DNA from 4 places in the Streptomyces sp. NPDC057438 genome. Region 2 is predicted to be linked to each of the others. Evidence: riboswitches for the same ligand, from Rfam matches in the RefSeq annotation. Region 2 holds a riboswitch; each other region holds the start of a gene.

Region 1 (3,530 bases), on a different contig from region 2:
GGAGCCGGAGGGCCTGGACGGCGTTGCCACCATCATGACGAGGGCGTTCTCCGAGGGCACCGACAAGCACACGGCCGAGGAGTTCGCCGCCGAGCTGGAGCGCTGCGGCGCCACCCTCGACTCGCACGCCGACCACCCCGGCGTACGCCTGTCCCTCGAAGTGCCCGTGTCGCGGCTGGAGAAGGCCCTGGGGCTGCTCGCCGACGCGCTGCGGGCCCCCGCGTTCGACGACGGCGAGATCGAGCGTCTGGTGGCCAACCGGCTCGACGAGATCCCCCACGAGACCGCCAACCCGGGCCGGCGGGCCGCCAAGGAGCTCTCCCGGCAGCTGTTCCCGGCCACGTCGCGCATGTCGCGGCCCCGCCAGGGCACCGAGGAGACCGTGGAGGGCATCGACTCCGCGGCCGTACGCGCCTTCTACGAGCGGCACGTGCGTCCCGCGACGGCCACCGCCGTGGTCGTCGGCGATCTCACCGGGGTCGACCTCGCCACCCTGCTCGGCGACACGCTGGGCGCCTGGACCGGCTCCCCGGCCAAGCCGAGCGCCGTACCGGCGGTGAGTGCCGACGACACCGGACGCGTGATCATCGTGGACCGCCCCGGCTCCGTGCAGACCCAGTTGCTCATCGGCCGGGTGGGCGCCGACCGGCACGACCGTGTGTGGCCGGCCCAGGTGCTCGGCACCTACTGCCTCGGCGGCACCCTCACCTCCCGTCTGGACCGCGTCCTGCGGGAGGAGAAGGGCTACACCTACGGGGTGCGCGCGTTCGGCCAGGTGCTGCGCTCCGCCCCCGACGGATCGGGTACGGCGATGCTGGCCATCAGCGGCTCCGTCGACACGCCCAACACCGGTCCGGCGCTGGACGACCTGTGGACGGTGCTGCGCACCCTGGCCGCCGAGGGGCTGACCGACGCCGAGCGTGATGTCGCCGTGCAGAACCTCGTGGGGGTCGCTCCCCTCAAGTTCGAGACGGCCGCGGCCGTGGCGGGCACGCTGGCCGACCAGGTCGAGCAGTACCTGCCGGACGACTACCAGTCGACGCTGTACCGCCAACTCGCCGCCACGGGCACGGTGGAGGCCACCGCGGCCGTTGTGAACGCCTTCCCGGTGGACCGCCTCGTCACCGTCCTCGTCGGGGACGCCGCGCAGATCGAGGAGCCGGTCAGGGCCCTCGGAATCGGCGAAGTCACCGTCGTACCGGCTGAGTAGGAAACGGACAGAACGACACGCACCAGTGAGGCCCTGGTGACGGAAGAGTCACCAGGGCCCACGTTTGTCCGTTTGATGGCGGAGGTTGTGTGTCTGACCTGTGGCGTAGTTAACAAATCCTGTGATCCGTTTGTTATTTCGAAGACGGCCCACTTAGCGTCGGTCCGGCTGTTCGTCAGATGTTCGCCGCAGCCGCGGCACCGGACAGTCATCGCCGAGTCCCGAGGTGCGAGCCTGGGGAGCCGGGGACCCACCGAAGTCCCTGGGGTGAATCGGGTGCCCTTCGCGAGCGACGCGAAACGGGGGGCAGCCGTAGGAGACCTTCCTGCTCCGAACCCGTCAGCTAACCCGGTAGGCGAGAAGGAAGGAAAGGACCAGCCACTTCATGGCGTTCACCCGCGCCCCTGGGAAGCACCGCCGCCCCGGCCGTGTGCAGCGCACGACCACGAGGAACGTGGGCGTCGCCGCTCTCACCACCACCGGTGTCATCGGCACCCTGGCCGGCCCCGCGCTCGCCGCGGAGGAGCCCGCCGTCGAGCAGACCGGCCTGAACCAGGTCATCGTCCTCGGTGACACGGTCGCCGACCAGGTCGACGCACAGGCCGCCGCCCAGCAGCAGGCCGCCGAGGTGGCCGAGGTCAAGAAGAAGGCGCAGGAGGAGGCCCGCAAGGCCGCCGCCGAGAAGGCCGAGCAGGAACGTGCCGTCGCCAAGGAGCGCGAGGAGATCAAGGCCCGCGCCGCCCGCGCGGCCGAGCGCGAGCGCCTCAACACCTACGTCTCGCCCATCAGCGGCTCCTACATCTCCACCGGCTACAAGGCCGGCGGCGCCGTCTGGTCCTCCGGCAGCCACACCGGCGTCGACTTCCACGCCGCCACCGGCACGGCCGTCCTGGCGGTCGGCTCCGGCACCGTCGTGGAGGCGGGCTGGGGCGGCGCGTACGGCAACAACATCGTCATCCGCATGACCGACGGCACGTACACCCAGTACGGCCACCTGTCGTCCATCGGCGTCTCCGTCGGCCAGACGGTCACCCCCGGCCAGCAGATCGGCCTCTCCGGGGCGACCGGCAACGTCACGGGCGCGCATCTGCACTTCGAGGCCCGCACGACGGCCGAGTACGGCTCGGACATCGACCCCGCCGCGTACCTGCGGTCGCACGGTGTGAACGTCTGACACCCGGCTCCACGCCTCCGACGAAGGCCCCGGCTCACGAGCCGGGGCTTTTCGCGTTGCGCGAACCTGTTGCGCGCACCTTCTGTCCAAAAAATATCCCTGGATTCCGGTCCGCCATCGGAAATTCCGTCCCGCTGCAATAGAGTCGCTGGAAGACACGTCAATCATCGACGTTTCACGGGGATTAAGGCGGAGGTCGGTCATGCGTATTCCGGCGCATTCGGTTTGCACGGCGATCCGGGACGACATCGTCGCGGGTGTCTACGAGCGCGGCGGCCGTCTCACCGAGGAACTGCTCGCCCGTCGGTACGGCGTCAGCCGGGTCCCCGTGCGTGAGGCGCTGCGCACGCTGGAGGCCGAGGGCTTCGTGGTGACCCGCCGCCACGCGGGCGCGTGCGTCGCCGAGCCGACCGAGCAGGAGGCCGCCGACCTGCTGGAGATGCGCATGCTGCTGGAGCCGCTGGGCGCCGCCCGGGCCGCCCAGCGGCGCACGGAGGCGCACCTCAAGGTGCTGCGCGGCCTCGTCAGGCTGGGCCAGGAGCGGGCCAGGAGGGGCACCAGCGAGGATCTGCGCTCCCTGGGCGGCTGGTTCCACGAGACGCTCGCACAGGCGTCCGGCAGCCCCGCCCTGACCTCGACACTCGCCCAGTTGCGGCACAAGATCGCCTGGATGTACGCGGTCGAGGCACCCGCCGACCCGGTGGAGTCCTGGGCGGAGCACGGCGGCATCGTGGACGCCGTCGCGCGCGGGGACGGCGACCGGGCCCGCACGATCACGTCCCTGCACACCGAGCGGGCCGCCGCCGCGCACCGGTTCCGATTTCCGGGCGGGGCCGGCGGGGCGGACCGGCCGGACCGTGTGAGGACTTCGCAACACCCCGTAAACACACCGAGCCTGCGGCATTAACACCGGAGCCGTATACAAAGAGGCAGGAATTCCGCGGGGCATTATTTCTGCTGCCCGCGGAAAGGTGACAGAACGAAAATGTGGAGGGCCCGCCCGATAAATCGGACGAGCCCTCCACATGTGTACGGCCGGCCTTTCGGGGCCTTTTCTGTTCGGGTCGGCCGGTCACCCGGTGGTTCAGACCGTCTCGGGGAGTTCTTCCAGCCCCTCGGCCACGAGCTTCGCCAGGCGGTCGAGGG
Region 2 (3,530 bases):
CGCGCTGGCGCGGGCCACGGGGGCGGGTGCCCGGCACCTCGTGGTGACAGGACGGCCGGCGCCCAGAGTGCGCCCACTGCTGGAGGATCTCGGCGGCAGGGGGCTCGCGGTGTGCGGACAGGGCGCGCAGTTGTACGACCACGGCGCGGACCGGCTGCTCTGGTCCGTCACCCTGGACCGGGAGCTCGCCGAGACCGCGCTCGGCAAGATCGAGGCCGAGGTCGGACAGGTGTACGCCGCCGTCGACCAGGACGGGGTCGACGGCCTCACCCTGATCGAGCCCGGCTACCTCATGCCCCACCCCACGCTGCCCGCGGTCCAGGTGCCGCGCCGGGACGATCTGTGGTGCGAGCCGATCAGCAAGGTGCTGCTGCGCCATCCCTATCTGTCGGACGACGAGTTGGCGTCGGCGGCGCGGATGGCGGTCGGCTCGCTGGCGACGGTCACCATGTCGGGGCCCGGCACCGTCGAACTCCAGCCGTGCGGCATCACGAAGGCGACGGGCCTCGCCCTGGCCGCCGACCATCTCGGGCTGACCTCGGACCGGACCATCGCCTTCGGTGACATGCCCAACGACATCCCGATGTTCGACTGGGCCGCGCACGGGGTCGCCATGGCCAACGCCCACCCCGAACTCAAGGCCGTCGCCGACGAGGTGACCCTCTCCAACGAGGACGACGGCATCGCGGTGGTGCTGGAGCGACTCTTCCCGTGAACGGGCTGTTCCCCTGGGCCCGCCGGCCCAGGGGAACAGATGGAGAAGGGGGAGCCGCAGGGCTCAGTAGGCGCCGAAGACGTTGTCGATCGAGCCGTACCGGTCGGCGGCGTAGTTGCACGCCGCCGTGATGTTCGCGACCGGGTCGTACGGGTCGTACGGGGTGCCGGAGACGTGGTACGCGGCGAACGTCGGGTCGATGACCTGGAGGAGGCCCTTCGAGGGGGTGCCCGCGGCGGCGTTGGAGTCCCAGTTGTTGATCGCCAGCGGGTTGCCCGAGGACTCGCGGATGATGTTGCGGTAGATCCCGTTGTACGTCCCGGGGATTCCCTTCTGCGCCATGATGTCCAGCGACTCGCGGATCCAGCCGTCGAGGTTGTTCGCGTACGTCTTGGCCGAGGCCTGCGTGGCCGTGGACGTCTTGGACGCGGTCGACGACTTCTGGGCCGTGGCCGCCTTGGTCCCGTTCAGCTTCAGCTTCAGGCCCGGCCGGATGAGCGCCGGGTTGTCGCCGATGGCCGCGCGGTTGTTCTTGTAGAGCTGCTGCCAGCCGCCCTTGGTGTGGTGCTTGCGCGCGATGGAGGAGAGCGTGTCGCCGGAGACCACGGTGTACGTCGTGGACTTGGGCAGCACCGCGGCGGGCGCGGCCTGCGGGGCCGACTGCACGGAGGTGGCGGCCTGGGCCGGGGCGGCGGCGTTCGCGGTCGTGGCGACCGTGAGCGGAAGGGCCAGCGCGGCCCCGCCGGTGCCGGCGGCGACGATGCCGCGGGTCAGCGCGTTGCTTCGGGGACGACGGTGTTTGCCTTGTGCGGGCATGCTGAATTCCTCTCCGTCGCCTGCGAGGTGAGCTGTCGGGTTCGGGCTGGAGATGCCCGGCCTCGCGCGTCGTCCCGGCGGTCGCTGTGCGTGCCGCGTCCGCCGGGCGTACTGCGCGTGGCTTCACCCCTAGCCGGTCCGATTGGGGGTCATCGGACCGACGGCTTACCTGGGTCCCCCGCTCCTGCCGTGCGTGGATGAGTGGTGATGGGTGGGGAGTCCGGGGCGGCGGCAGGATTCGGCGGTCCGTCCGGACGAGGTGTGAACGTATGCGAGAGCACACGACTGGAACAAGTCCCGGTTTGGCGCTTTGATCCAGTTGACCTTGAGTTTGCTGTGATTCGACCCAAGATCGGCTATCTGTTTCGCGGCTCAACTTGCCTAGCGCAAAGGGAAAGTCGACGGCGCGGGGTGTGGGTCTCGCGCGGAGGGTCGACGGCGGCTGGTGACTCAACTCACGGGAGGAGTCGGGTGAAATGAAAGTAAGCGGCAAATCGGTCAACTCGGGCCAAGGGGAAAGGGTGCAAAAGGTTAGAAATGGGTGGTCGAGTGCGTGGGGAATCGGCCGGCTCGGGGTGGGACGCGGTGGGGCGGGGGTGAGGGCTGGGGTGCGGGCGAGGCGGTGAGCGAGGCGCGGAGGCGTTCCGCGGGGGAGGGCGGGTATCCGTTCGCGGGTGGGCGCGGGCGGGCGCGCGAGCGGATGCGTGGGCGGGGGTGCGGAGCAGGGTGCGGGCAGGGGTGCCGGTGGGTGCGCGGACAGGTGCGGCATGCGCGTCGATGGATATCGGCGTGTATCAGTTGATCAAGAATGGGAGGAGTGCGGTCCCATACCACTCGAGGCGAAGCCGTGGGCGCTCGCGGTGATCGAAAGGTGACCGGATACGCTGACTCGGGTGATGACAGCGACAGATCGACAAACCGTGTCATCGACCGTGAGAGCGACCTAGACCGACCGTGTGACCGTCATCAGACGTCAGCAGACAGGAGAACCCTCGTGACCGTCGTCGAGCCGTTCGGGCTGAGCGCGCGGGACCAGGCTCTCGAAGCCGATGTCCAGGCCGGAATGGCGGCCGTCGAGGAGGGTCTGCTGGAGGCGACCAAGAGCGAGGTCCCGTTCATCCAGGAGGCCGCCCAGCATCTGCTGCGCGCGGGCGGCAAGCGGTTCCGCCCGCTGCTGGTGATGCTCGCGGCGCAGTTCGGCGACCCCTACGCGCCGGGTGTCGTGCCCTCGGCGGTGGTGGTCGAGCTGACGCATCTCGCCACGCTGTACCACGACGACGTGATGGACGAGGCCGAGGTGCGCCGGGGTGTGCCGAGCGCCAACGCCCGCTGGGACAACTCCCTCGCCGTCCTCACCGGCGACTTCCTCTTCGCCCGCGCCTCGCACGTCCTCGCCGACCTCGGTCCCGACGCCGTCCGCATCCAGGCCGAGGCCTTCGAGCGGCTGGTCACCGGGCAGATCCTGGAGACCGCCGGACCGCGTGACGGGCGCGACCCGATCGAGCACTACCTCGATGTCCTCGGCGGCAAGACCGGATCGCTGGTCGCGGTCGCCGGGCGGCTCGGCGCGCTGATGGCGGGGGCCGACGAGACCGTGGTCGACGTGCTGACCCAGTACGGGGAGCGGCTCGGCGTGGCCTTCCAGCTCGCGGACGACGTCCTCGACGTCGCTTCCGACTCGCACGAGTCCGGCAAGACGCCCGGCACGGACCTCCGTGAGCATGTGCCGACCATGCCGGTGCTGCGGCTGCGCGAGCGGGCGGGGCGGCTGGGGCTGGCGGACGACATCGCCCTGTGCGAACTGCTCGACTCCGACCTGACCGACGACGCCCGCCTCGCCGATGCCCTGGCCCGCCTCCGCGTCCACCCCGCGCTGGAGCAGGCCCGCCGCGACACGGTCCGCTACGCGGAGGAGGCTCGGGCCGCCCTGGCACCGCTCCCGGAGTGCGACGCGAAGGCGGCCCTGGTGGAACTGTGTGACGCGGTGGTGCACCGGGCT
Region 3 (3,530 bases), on a different contig from region 2:
TTGTTCTCCCCCGCGCCTGCTGTTCCGAGCCTACAATCCGAGCTTGCCGGTCACGATCGCGACGATCACTCCCACCACGACCGGCGCCACGAGGGCAGTAAGAGCCAACCGCCTTACGCCGCGGGCCTCTTGCCGCTCCGTCTCGCGCTCTCGCCGCATCTGGGCGACGTCGTCCTCGACGGCTTTGATCCGTACCTCGTCAGTCCGCCGGTCGGCCTCGTACTGGATCTTCGTCACCATCTCGGCGAGCCGCGCGCTGAAGGCAGCGAAGTCGGCGCGCAGGTCGTCACGCATCTGCTGCATGGCCCGCAGCAGTTCCCACGGCGTGGGGTCCTGTCCCGGCGGCGCGCTCACGGTGCTCCCTTCGGCAGCCCCGCGCCGCTGAAGATCAGTCTATGAGTCTTTTCCCTTGCGCTTACATCAGTCCTACTGGGATTCCTCGGAACCGTCTTCGCTCGCTCCAGCGACTCTGCCGCCGACGAACGCCACGCTCAGCGCGAGGGCGGCTACACCGGTGGCTGCCACCAGCTTCATCCCCGCCCCCTGGAACTGCTTGCTCTCGCTGTCCTTCTCGGATACCCGCCCCACGTTTCGTTCGAGGCGGTCGTGGAGGGACTCCCACTGTGCCTCGCTGAGGTCGTCCCGACCGAGGTCGGCCTGCAGAGCGTCCCGCTGGTCCTGTGCAGCCTTGTAGAAGTGGTTCTGACTGTTCTCGTTGGCTGCGAGAGTGGACCTGTGGGCCTCTGCGACTGCATCGATGTTGGCCTTACCCAGGTCCTTGAAGGCCGGGAACTGCTCGATGAGCTTGAGCCGCGCCTCGGTGGCCATCTCGGGCATCGCTGCCGCGAACTTGAGCACCTTGTCCTTGGACAAGTTCCGCCAGGTCTGGATACCCAACTTCCGCTTGACCGCTGAATCGTTCACGTTACCCATTCCCTGACTCCCCTCGTCGCCCCCCATGAGGCATCCCGGATAGTAGCGGTGCCCACCGACAGCCGTGGATCGTGTCGGTTGAGCTGTGCGATCACTTGGAACCGCTGCTACCGCAGCGCCAGCGGCTCGGGAGTGTCTGCCGTGCGGACCCCGGTACAGCTCGGGCATGACGTGGTGGCGCCGACAGCGCGTGTCGTAGCCAGCACCCCTGACGCTCCCTCAACTCGTACGAAAGAGGGTCCCTCAGATGACGTAGGCGCGGTCCCATTTCCTGACCCGCTGTTGCACCTCGATGCTGCCTGACCTGGGAAATTCACATACGTCCACCCAAACGGGTGAGTGGTGCGAAAGAACACAAATCCCCAGTTCCCCTGGGACTTTCGACCGTGAGTAGGCCAAGATCCTGCTGACGACAAGCCCTCGCCACAGTGGTGGGGCGATCCGGGCGGACGCCGAGTCCTGCCGCCGCCCGGATGACCGGTCGACAGAAGTGGATCGGCAGGAGTGGAGGACCCAGCACGACGGGTCGTTGGGACGGTCACGCCATGACCGGGCCGAGCAGCCCTTGGGGTGAAGCTGCGTCAGCGGCCGGGCAACTTCGCCAGCCCGAATCCGACAGGTCATCCTTCACAGGCGGCTGACGCGAAGGTGCAGCCGTCATGCCAACGACGCAGAACAACCCCCAGCCCTCTGGAACCAGCTCCGACGGGGACGGGGGTGATGGGTCCAAGATCCGCAAGTTTGAAGCCGCAGTCATTGTCCTTGTGGGGATCATCGGTGGTTTCACCGCGGCGACAGGGCGACGGATCATGGACCATGTCTCGTATTTCGAGGCGATTTACACAGGCTGCCTAGCAGCCGCCGGCCTGTGTGGCTTCATCATCCTGATGTTGAGGTTCATCCGGGGGCAGTCCTGACCCGGTAGCACGGCAGGAGGGGCCTTGGTATCTGACCAAGGCCCCTTTCCTGTGCTCTCCTTGTTATGAGCCCCATAGCACTGACTTCAAGCGGTTAGGGCTGATTCGGGACATCGCGGGCGTTGCTTGAGAGCGGGACAGATCTGAGTTGCCATGATCGGGCTAGTCAGGTAATCGCCTGGCCGATGTAGTCGTCGGCCGAGCCGCAGTCCTCCACCAGCAGATAGGCGACGTTGCTGCTGCTGGCGGCGAGCGTCCACGTCTGTGCGACACCGCCTTGAGTTCCGGTCCAGCACAGTGCGGCTGTGACGTCGCTGCCCGTGGTGTTGGTCAGGATAGTCTGGACGGAAACGGCGGCGTTCGCTGTGGAGGCTTGCAGATTGTTGACGCGTATCTGATCCTTGTAAATCGTCCCGGAAACGGTGTTCTTGCGGATTCGGTATAGCGCGTAGCTGTCGCTGGCCGCACTGTGCAGTGCCCAGAGTGAAACGCGGTAGGCGCGGCCGACCTTGAACGTGATACTGCCGGTGGTGATGAGGGCCGTCTCCGTGCTGGAGAAGGTGACGTTCGCGGTCAGAGTCTTCTGTGCGACAAATCCGCGCCCCTGGGATTTGCCGTACACGCTGAGGTCTCGGTCGATCGCGAAGCCGCCGGATGTGAGCTTGGCAGTGGACTGGGCCGATGCGGACTGCGCGTCGCGGACGTGCAGCTCGATGGACGAGCCGGCGGCCGATGTATCAGCGCCGTACCCGTTGATGTAGGCAACTCCGTTGCCGCTCAGATCGTTTGCGTAGAGGTTGAACACTCCTCCCGAATAGCCCGGCACGTGGCTTTGCAGGAACACCCCTGTTTCCTGGCTCGAACCAGTCACCTTCGGGGCGCTGAGTGAAACGCTGGGAACTTCGTAGGTGCCGGAGGAATCTGAAGCGTAGGCGATGGCGGTATTGAGTTCTGCCGGTGCTGACTCATCGGCGCTGCCGGAATAGAACTCAATCGATCCGGTCTCCGGATTGGTGTTTCCGGGGCTGATGACAACTCGCTGTCCGCTCGCGGCAGTTTGGAGGGTGCTGCCGGTGAGGACGGCTCCGTTGATCGTCTTACCGTTGATGGCGTCCGCGTCGAGTTTGTCCGCCGTGATTGCCCCGGCCTTGATATGGGTCGCTTCGATCGCGCCCGCCGAGATCTTCGTTGCCGTCACAGCGTTGGCCGCGATCTTGTCCGCCGTGACGGACAACGCGTTCAGCTTGTCCGTGGTGACGGACAACGCCGCGATCTTCTCGGCCGTGATGGCCAAGGACGCAATCTTCTCTGCCGTCACCGCTCCCGCGAGGATCTTGGGCGCGGTGACTGCGCCGTCGGCGATCTGCACGCCCGGCACCACCGGGCGGACGACTGCGTTGTCCCACAGCACGGCTCCGGCGGTCGACTGGTACGTCTCCACCCAGACCGTGGCCGCGGTGGTGTTCGCCGGCGCCGTGACCGTGGCGGCAAGGCGCTGCCACGAGCCGCGAGCTGGGACGTCCACCTGGGCGACACCGAAGCCGACGGTCGCGCCTGTGCCGTCCAACCACCGGGCGTAGAACTTGAGCGCGCCTCCCGCCCAGTCGGCGGACGCGTTGGCGTCGATGGCGAGGTAGAGCTGCTCTCCGCTCAGGATCGGCATCGACGTGACGTTCAGGG
Region 4 (3,530 bases), on a different contig from region 2:
CGCCAGAAGTTGACGCTCTCTCAACTCCGTGATCTTCACGTGATCTGCGCTGCATTAACTTGTGACAACTGATCGACTGCCGATACGTTCACACGTCAGTGCGAAGGGGTCATCACGCCCGTCGCACAGGCCACCGCTGTCGTGTGAAAGGCAACCGCATGCTCTCCGGGAACGGTCGTCACCGTCGCCCCCGTCAGGCTCCGGCTCTCCTCGTCGCGGCGGGAGTCACCGGGTCGGCCATCGCCATCCCCCTCCTCGGCGCCACCGGCGCGAGCGCGGCGAGCGGGACCACCTGGGACCAGGTGGCGGAGTGCGAGAGCGGTGGCTTCTGGAGCGCGGACACCGGGAACGGACGCTACGGCGGTCTGCAGCTGACCCAGGCCAACTGGGAGGAGTACGGCGGTCTCGACTACGCGACCACCGCGGACCGGGCCAGCCGGTCGCAGCAGATAGCCGTCGCCGAGAGGATCCTCGCCGACCAGGGCGTCGGCGTCTGGGCCACCTGCGGACTGCTCCACAACCTCGGCGGCGACGCCGGTTCCGCCGATGTGGACACGGGTGTCGCGGACGACTCGTCGAACTCCGGCAGCGAGTCCGGCGCATCCGGTTCGCCGGATTCCTCCGCCTCGCCGGACTCGGCCGGCTCCACCGACTCGGCCAGGTCGACCGACGACGCCGGCTCCGACGCCGCCGACGGGTCCGGGAAGTCGGGCGCAACGTCGGACTCGTCGGCGGACGCCCGCGACGGTTCCGCGAAGGCGACCGAGGACTCCGACTCCGCGGACTCGACCGGTTCCGGCGAAGGCGACTCCGGCGACGGCGACTCCAAGGACTCCGACAGTGGGACGTCGGACGCCGCGCGCCAGGGAGACGGTTCTTCGGCCGCCGACGACGGCGGCAGCGGTACCGGCCGTCATCGCGGCGCCAGCGCCGACGAGGGCTCCGGCACGGACACCGCCTCCGGCGCGGAGGCGGGCGACGGCTCGCGCGCCGACGGCACCTCCTCCGGCCGGCACGCCTCGCGGGACGGCGGCGCCTCGCGCGAGGCGGTGGAGGGCGGCTACACCGTCCGTGTGGGCGACAGCCTGACCGGCATCGTGAACTCGCTCGGCCTGGACGGCGGGTGGCGGACGCTGTACTCCGAGAACGAGAGCACGGTCGGAACCGACCCGGACCTCATCCTTCCCGGTCAGACCCTCGAAGTCGGTGCCGAAACGGGCAAAAAGTAGCGGCAGTTCGGGTCATGGTTCGACCCTGAATGCCCGTTTTGATCTCCGTGGGAGATGAATCACAGACCCCCTGATCGTCTTTGAAATTCGGGCAATCACCTGTTTACGGTCGTGACCGCTCGCCACAGCGGGCCCTCCCGGTCGGCACGCCGAATCCTGCCATCGGCCGTGAGGAACAGTCGTCGCGTCAAGCGCCGTAGGCAGGAGCGGGGGACCCAAGGTAAGTGCCGGGTCCGGCGGTTGCGGCCCTTCGGGGGCGCACGACCGGAACCGGCTGGGGGTGAAGCCGCGCGACGTGAGCCGAGAGGCGAGCGTGCGCGGCCGGGCAACTCAACCGGCCCGAACCCGACAGCTCACCTCGCAGGCGTCGGTGAGGGGATCTCTCCATGCTGTTTTCCAGCAAGGGCAAGCACCGCCGCCCGTCCGCCATGCAGCGGTCTGCTCGCGCCATCGCCGTCGTCGGTGTCACCGGCGCCGCCGCCGTCGCCGCCCCGCTGATGGCGGCCGGCAGCGCCTCCGCCGCCACCGCCTCCGAGTGGGACGCCGTCGCCCAGTGCGAGTCCGGCGGCAACTGGTCCATCAACACCGGCAACGGCTACTACGGCGGCCTGCAGTTCTCCGCCTCCACCTGGGCCGGCTACGGCGGTACGCAGTACGCCTCCACCGCCGACAAGGCGAGCAAGGCCCAGCAGATCGCGATCGCCGAGAAGGTCCTCGCCGGCCAGGGCAAGGGTGCCTGGCCGGTCTGCGGCACCGGCCTGTCCGGCGCCTCGTACGACGGCTCCGCCCCCTCCAGCGGCAACGCCGACTCCTCCGGCTCCTCCTCGCAGGGCACGCAGGAGAGCACCCAGAAGAGCACCGAGAAGAGCACCGGGGACACCCGCTCCTCCCGCTCCTCCGAGCGTGCCACCGTCAAGACCCCGACCGGCAAGAAGGTCAAGAAGGGCGACGGCGAGTACAAGGTCGTCAAGGGGGACACCCTCAGCGGCATCGCCGCGAAGAAGAACGTCAAGGGTGGCTGGGAGAAACTCTTCGAGCTGAACAAGGACATCATCGACGACGCCGACTTCATCTACCCGGGCCAGCAGCTCCACCTGAGCTGACCCGCCGCGACCACGACGGCCGCACGCGCCTGCCGACCCCACGGCCGCCCCCACGGCCGGGCAGGCGGGGCAGGTTCAGCCGGGCCGGAAATCGGGCCGCTCCCCGGCTGAACCACAGCCCACTCACATCCGTGTCCTCCATAGTGAAGACCTCGTGAGGGCCGTCCCCCCGACCCCACGGGCTCCCCGCCCCGGTGCGCATTCCCCCGTACGCACCGGGGCGGGGCTTTTTTGCACCGTCGGCGCCTTCTCTTGTTCACCCCCTCTTTGTTCCGGGCGGGAACAATGGGTACGGTCTGTCTGTCCACGGGACGGTCGGTCGGCTGCCGACGGCCCGGGGGCGGTTAGGCTCTAGTCGCAAGGCCCAAGCGGCCCCGCACAACCAGCGTCACATCCCATGAAGGAGATGCTCGTGCCGTCCATCGACGTCGTCGTAGCCCGGGAAATCCTCGACTCACGAGGCAACCCCACCGTCGAGGTCGAGGTCGGCCTCGACGACGGCAGCACGGGTCGTGCCGCCGTTCCGTCCGGCGCATCCACCGGTGCCTTCGAAGCCATCGAGCTGCGGGACGGCGACCCCAACCGCTACCTCGGCAAGGGCGTTGAGAAGGCCGTCCTCGCCGTGATCGAGCAGATCGGCCCGGAGCTCGTCGGCTACGACGCCACCGAGCAGCGCCTGATCGACCAGGCGATGTTCGACCTGGACGCCACCGACAACAAGGGCTCCCTCGGCGCCAACGCCATCCTCGGCGTCTCCCTCGCCGTCGCCCACGCCGCCTCCGAGGCCAGCGACCTCCCGCTGTTCCGTTACCTGGGCGGCCCGAACGCGCACCTGCTGCCCGTTCCGATGATGAACATCCTGAACGGCGGCTCGCACGCCGACTCCAACGTGGACATCCAGGAGTTCATGATCGCCCCCATCGGCGCGGAGTCCTTCTCCGAGGCCCTGCGCTGGGGGGCCGAGGTCTACCACACCCTCAAGAAGGTGCTGAAGACCAAGGGCCTGTCCACCGGCCTCGGCGACGAGGGCGGCTTCGCCCCGAACCTGGAGTCCAACCGCGCCGCCCTCGACCTCATCCTCGAGGCCATCAAGGAGGCCGGTTACACCCCCGGCGAGCAGATCGCCCTCGCGCTGGACGTCGCCGCCTCCGAGTTCTACAAGGACGGCGTCTACACCTTCGAGGGCAAGGAGCGCTCC

The links. A riboswitch is a leader RNA that binds a small molecule or an ion and turns the genes downstream of it on or off. The one in region 2 is predicted to bind cyclic di-AMP.
Region 1: another riboswitch for cyclic di-AMP. It lies ahead of ACFU5F_RS12345 (M23 family metallopeptidase); the one in region 2 lies ahead of ACFU5F_RS00675 (transglycosylase SLT domain-containing protein).
Region 3: another riboswitch for cyclic di-AMP. It lies ahead of ACFU5F_RS04385 (hypothetical protein); the one in region 2 lies ahead of ACFU5F_RS00675 (transglycosylase SLT domain-containing protein).
Region 4: another riboswitch for cyclic di-AMP. It lies ahead of ACFU5F_RS14615 (transglycosylase family protein); the one in region 2 lies ahead of ACFU5F_RS00675 (transglycosylase SLT domain-containing protein).

The regions. Positions count from the first base shown of each region.
Region 1 is NZ_JBHVDD010000016.1:58,333-61,862, reverse strand. It holds gene ACFU5F_RS12350 (M16 family metallopeptidase) at 1-1,210, shown strand, start outside; cyclic di-AMP (ydaO/yuaA leader) riboswitch at 1,413-1,582, shown strand; gene ACFU5F_RS12345 (M23 family metallopeptidase) at 1,596-2,384, shown strand; gene ACFU5F_RS12340 (GntR family transcriptional regulator) at 2,587-3,291, shown strand; gene ACFU5F_RS12335 (HPr family phosphocarrier protein) at 3,469-3,530, opposite strand, start outside.
Region 2 is NZ_JBHVDD010000001.1:140,661-144,190, forward strand. It holds gene ACFU5F_RS00670 (HAD family hydrolase) at 1-715, shown strand, start outside; gene ACFU5F_RS00675 (transglycosylase SLT domain-containing protein) at 779-1,531, opposite strand; cyclic di-AMP (ydaO/yuaA leader) riboswitch at 1,536-1,741, opposite strand; gene ACFU5F_RS00680 (polyprenyl synthetase family protein) at 2,526-3,530, shown strand, end outside.
Region 3 is NZ_JBHVDD010000004.1:50,853-54,382, forward strand. It holds gene ACFU5F_RS04375 (hypothetical protein) at 31-354, opposite strand; gene ACFU5F_RS04380 (hypothetical protein) at 427-960, opposite strand; cyclic di-AMP (ydaO/yuaA leader) riboswitch at 1,374-1,585, shown strand; gene ACFU5F_RS04385 (hypothetical protein) at 1,593-1,850, shown strand; gene ACFU5F_RS04390 (hypothetical protein) at 2,017-3,530, opposite strand, start outside.
Region 4 is NZ_JBHVDD010000021.1:15,340-18,869, forward strand. It holds gene ACFU5F_RS14610 (transglycosylase family protein) at 159-1,229, shown strand; cyclic di-AMP (ydaO/yuaA leader) riboswitch at 1,412-1,611, shown strand; gene ACFU5F_RS14615 (transglycosylase family protein) at 1,616-2,332, shown strand; gene eno (phosphopyruvate hydratase) at 2,745-3,530, shown strand, end outside.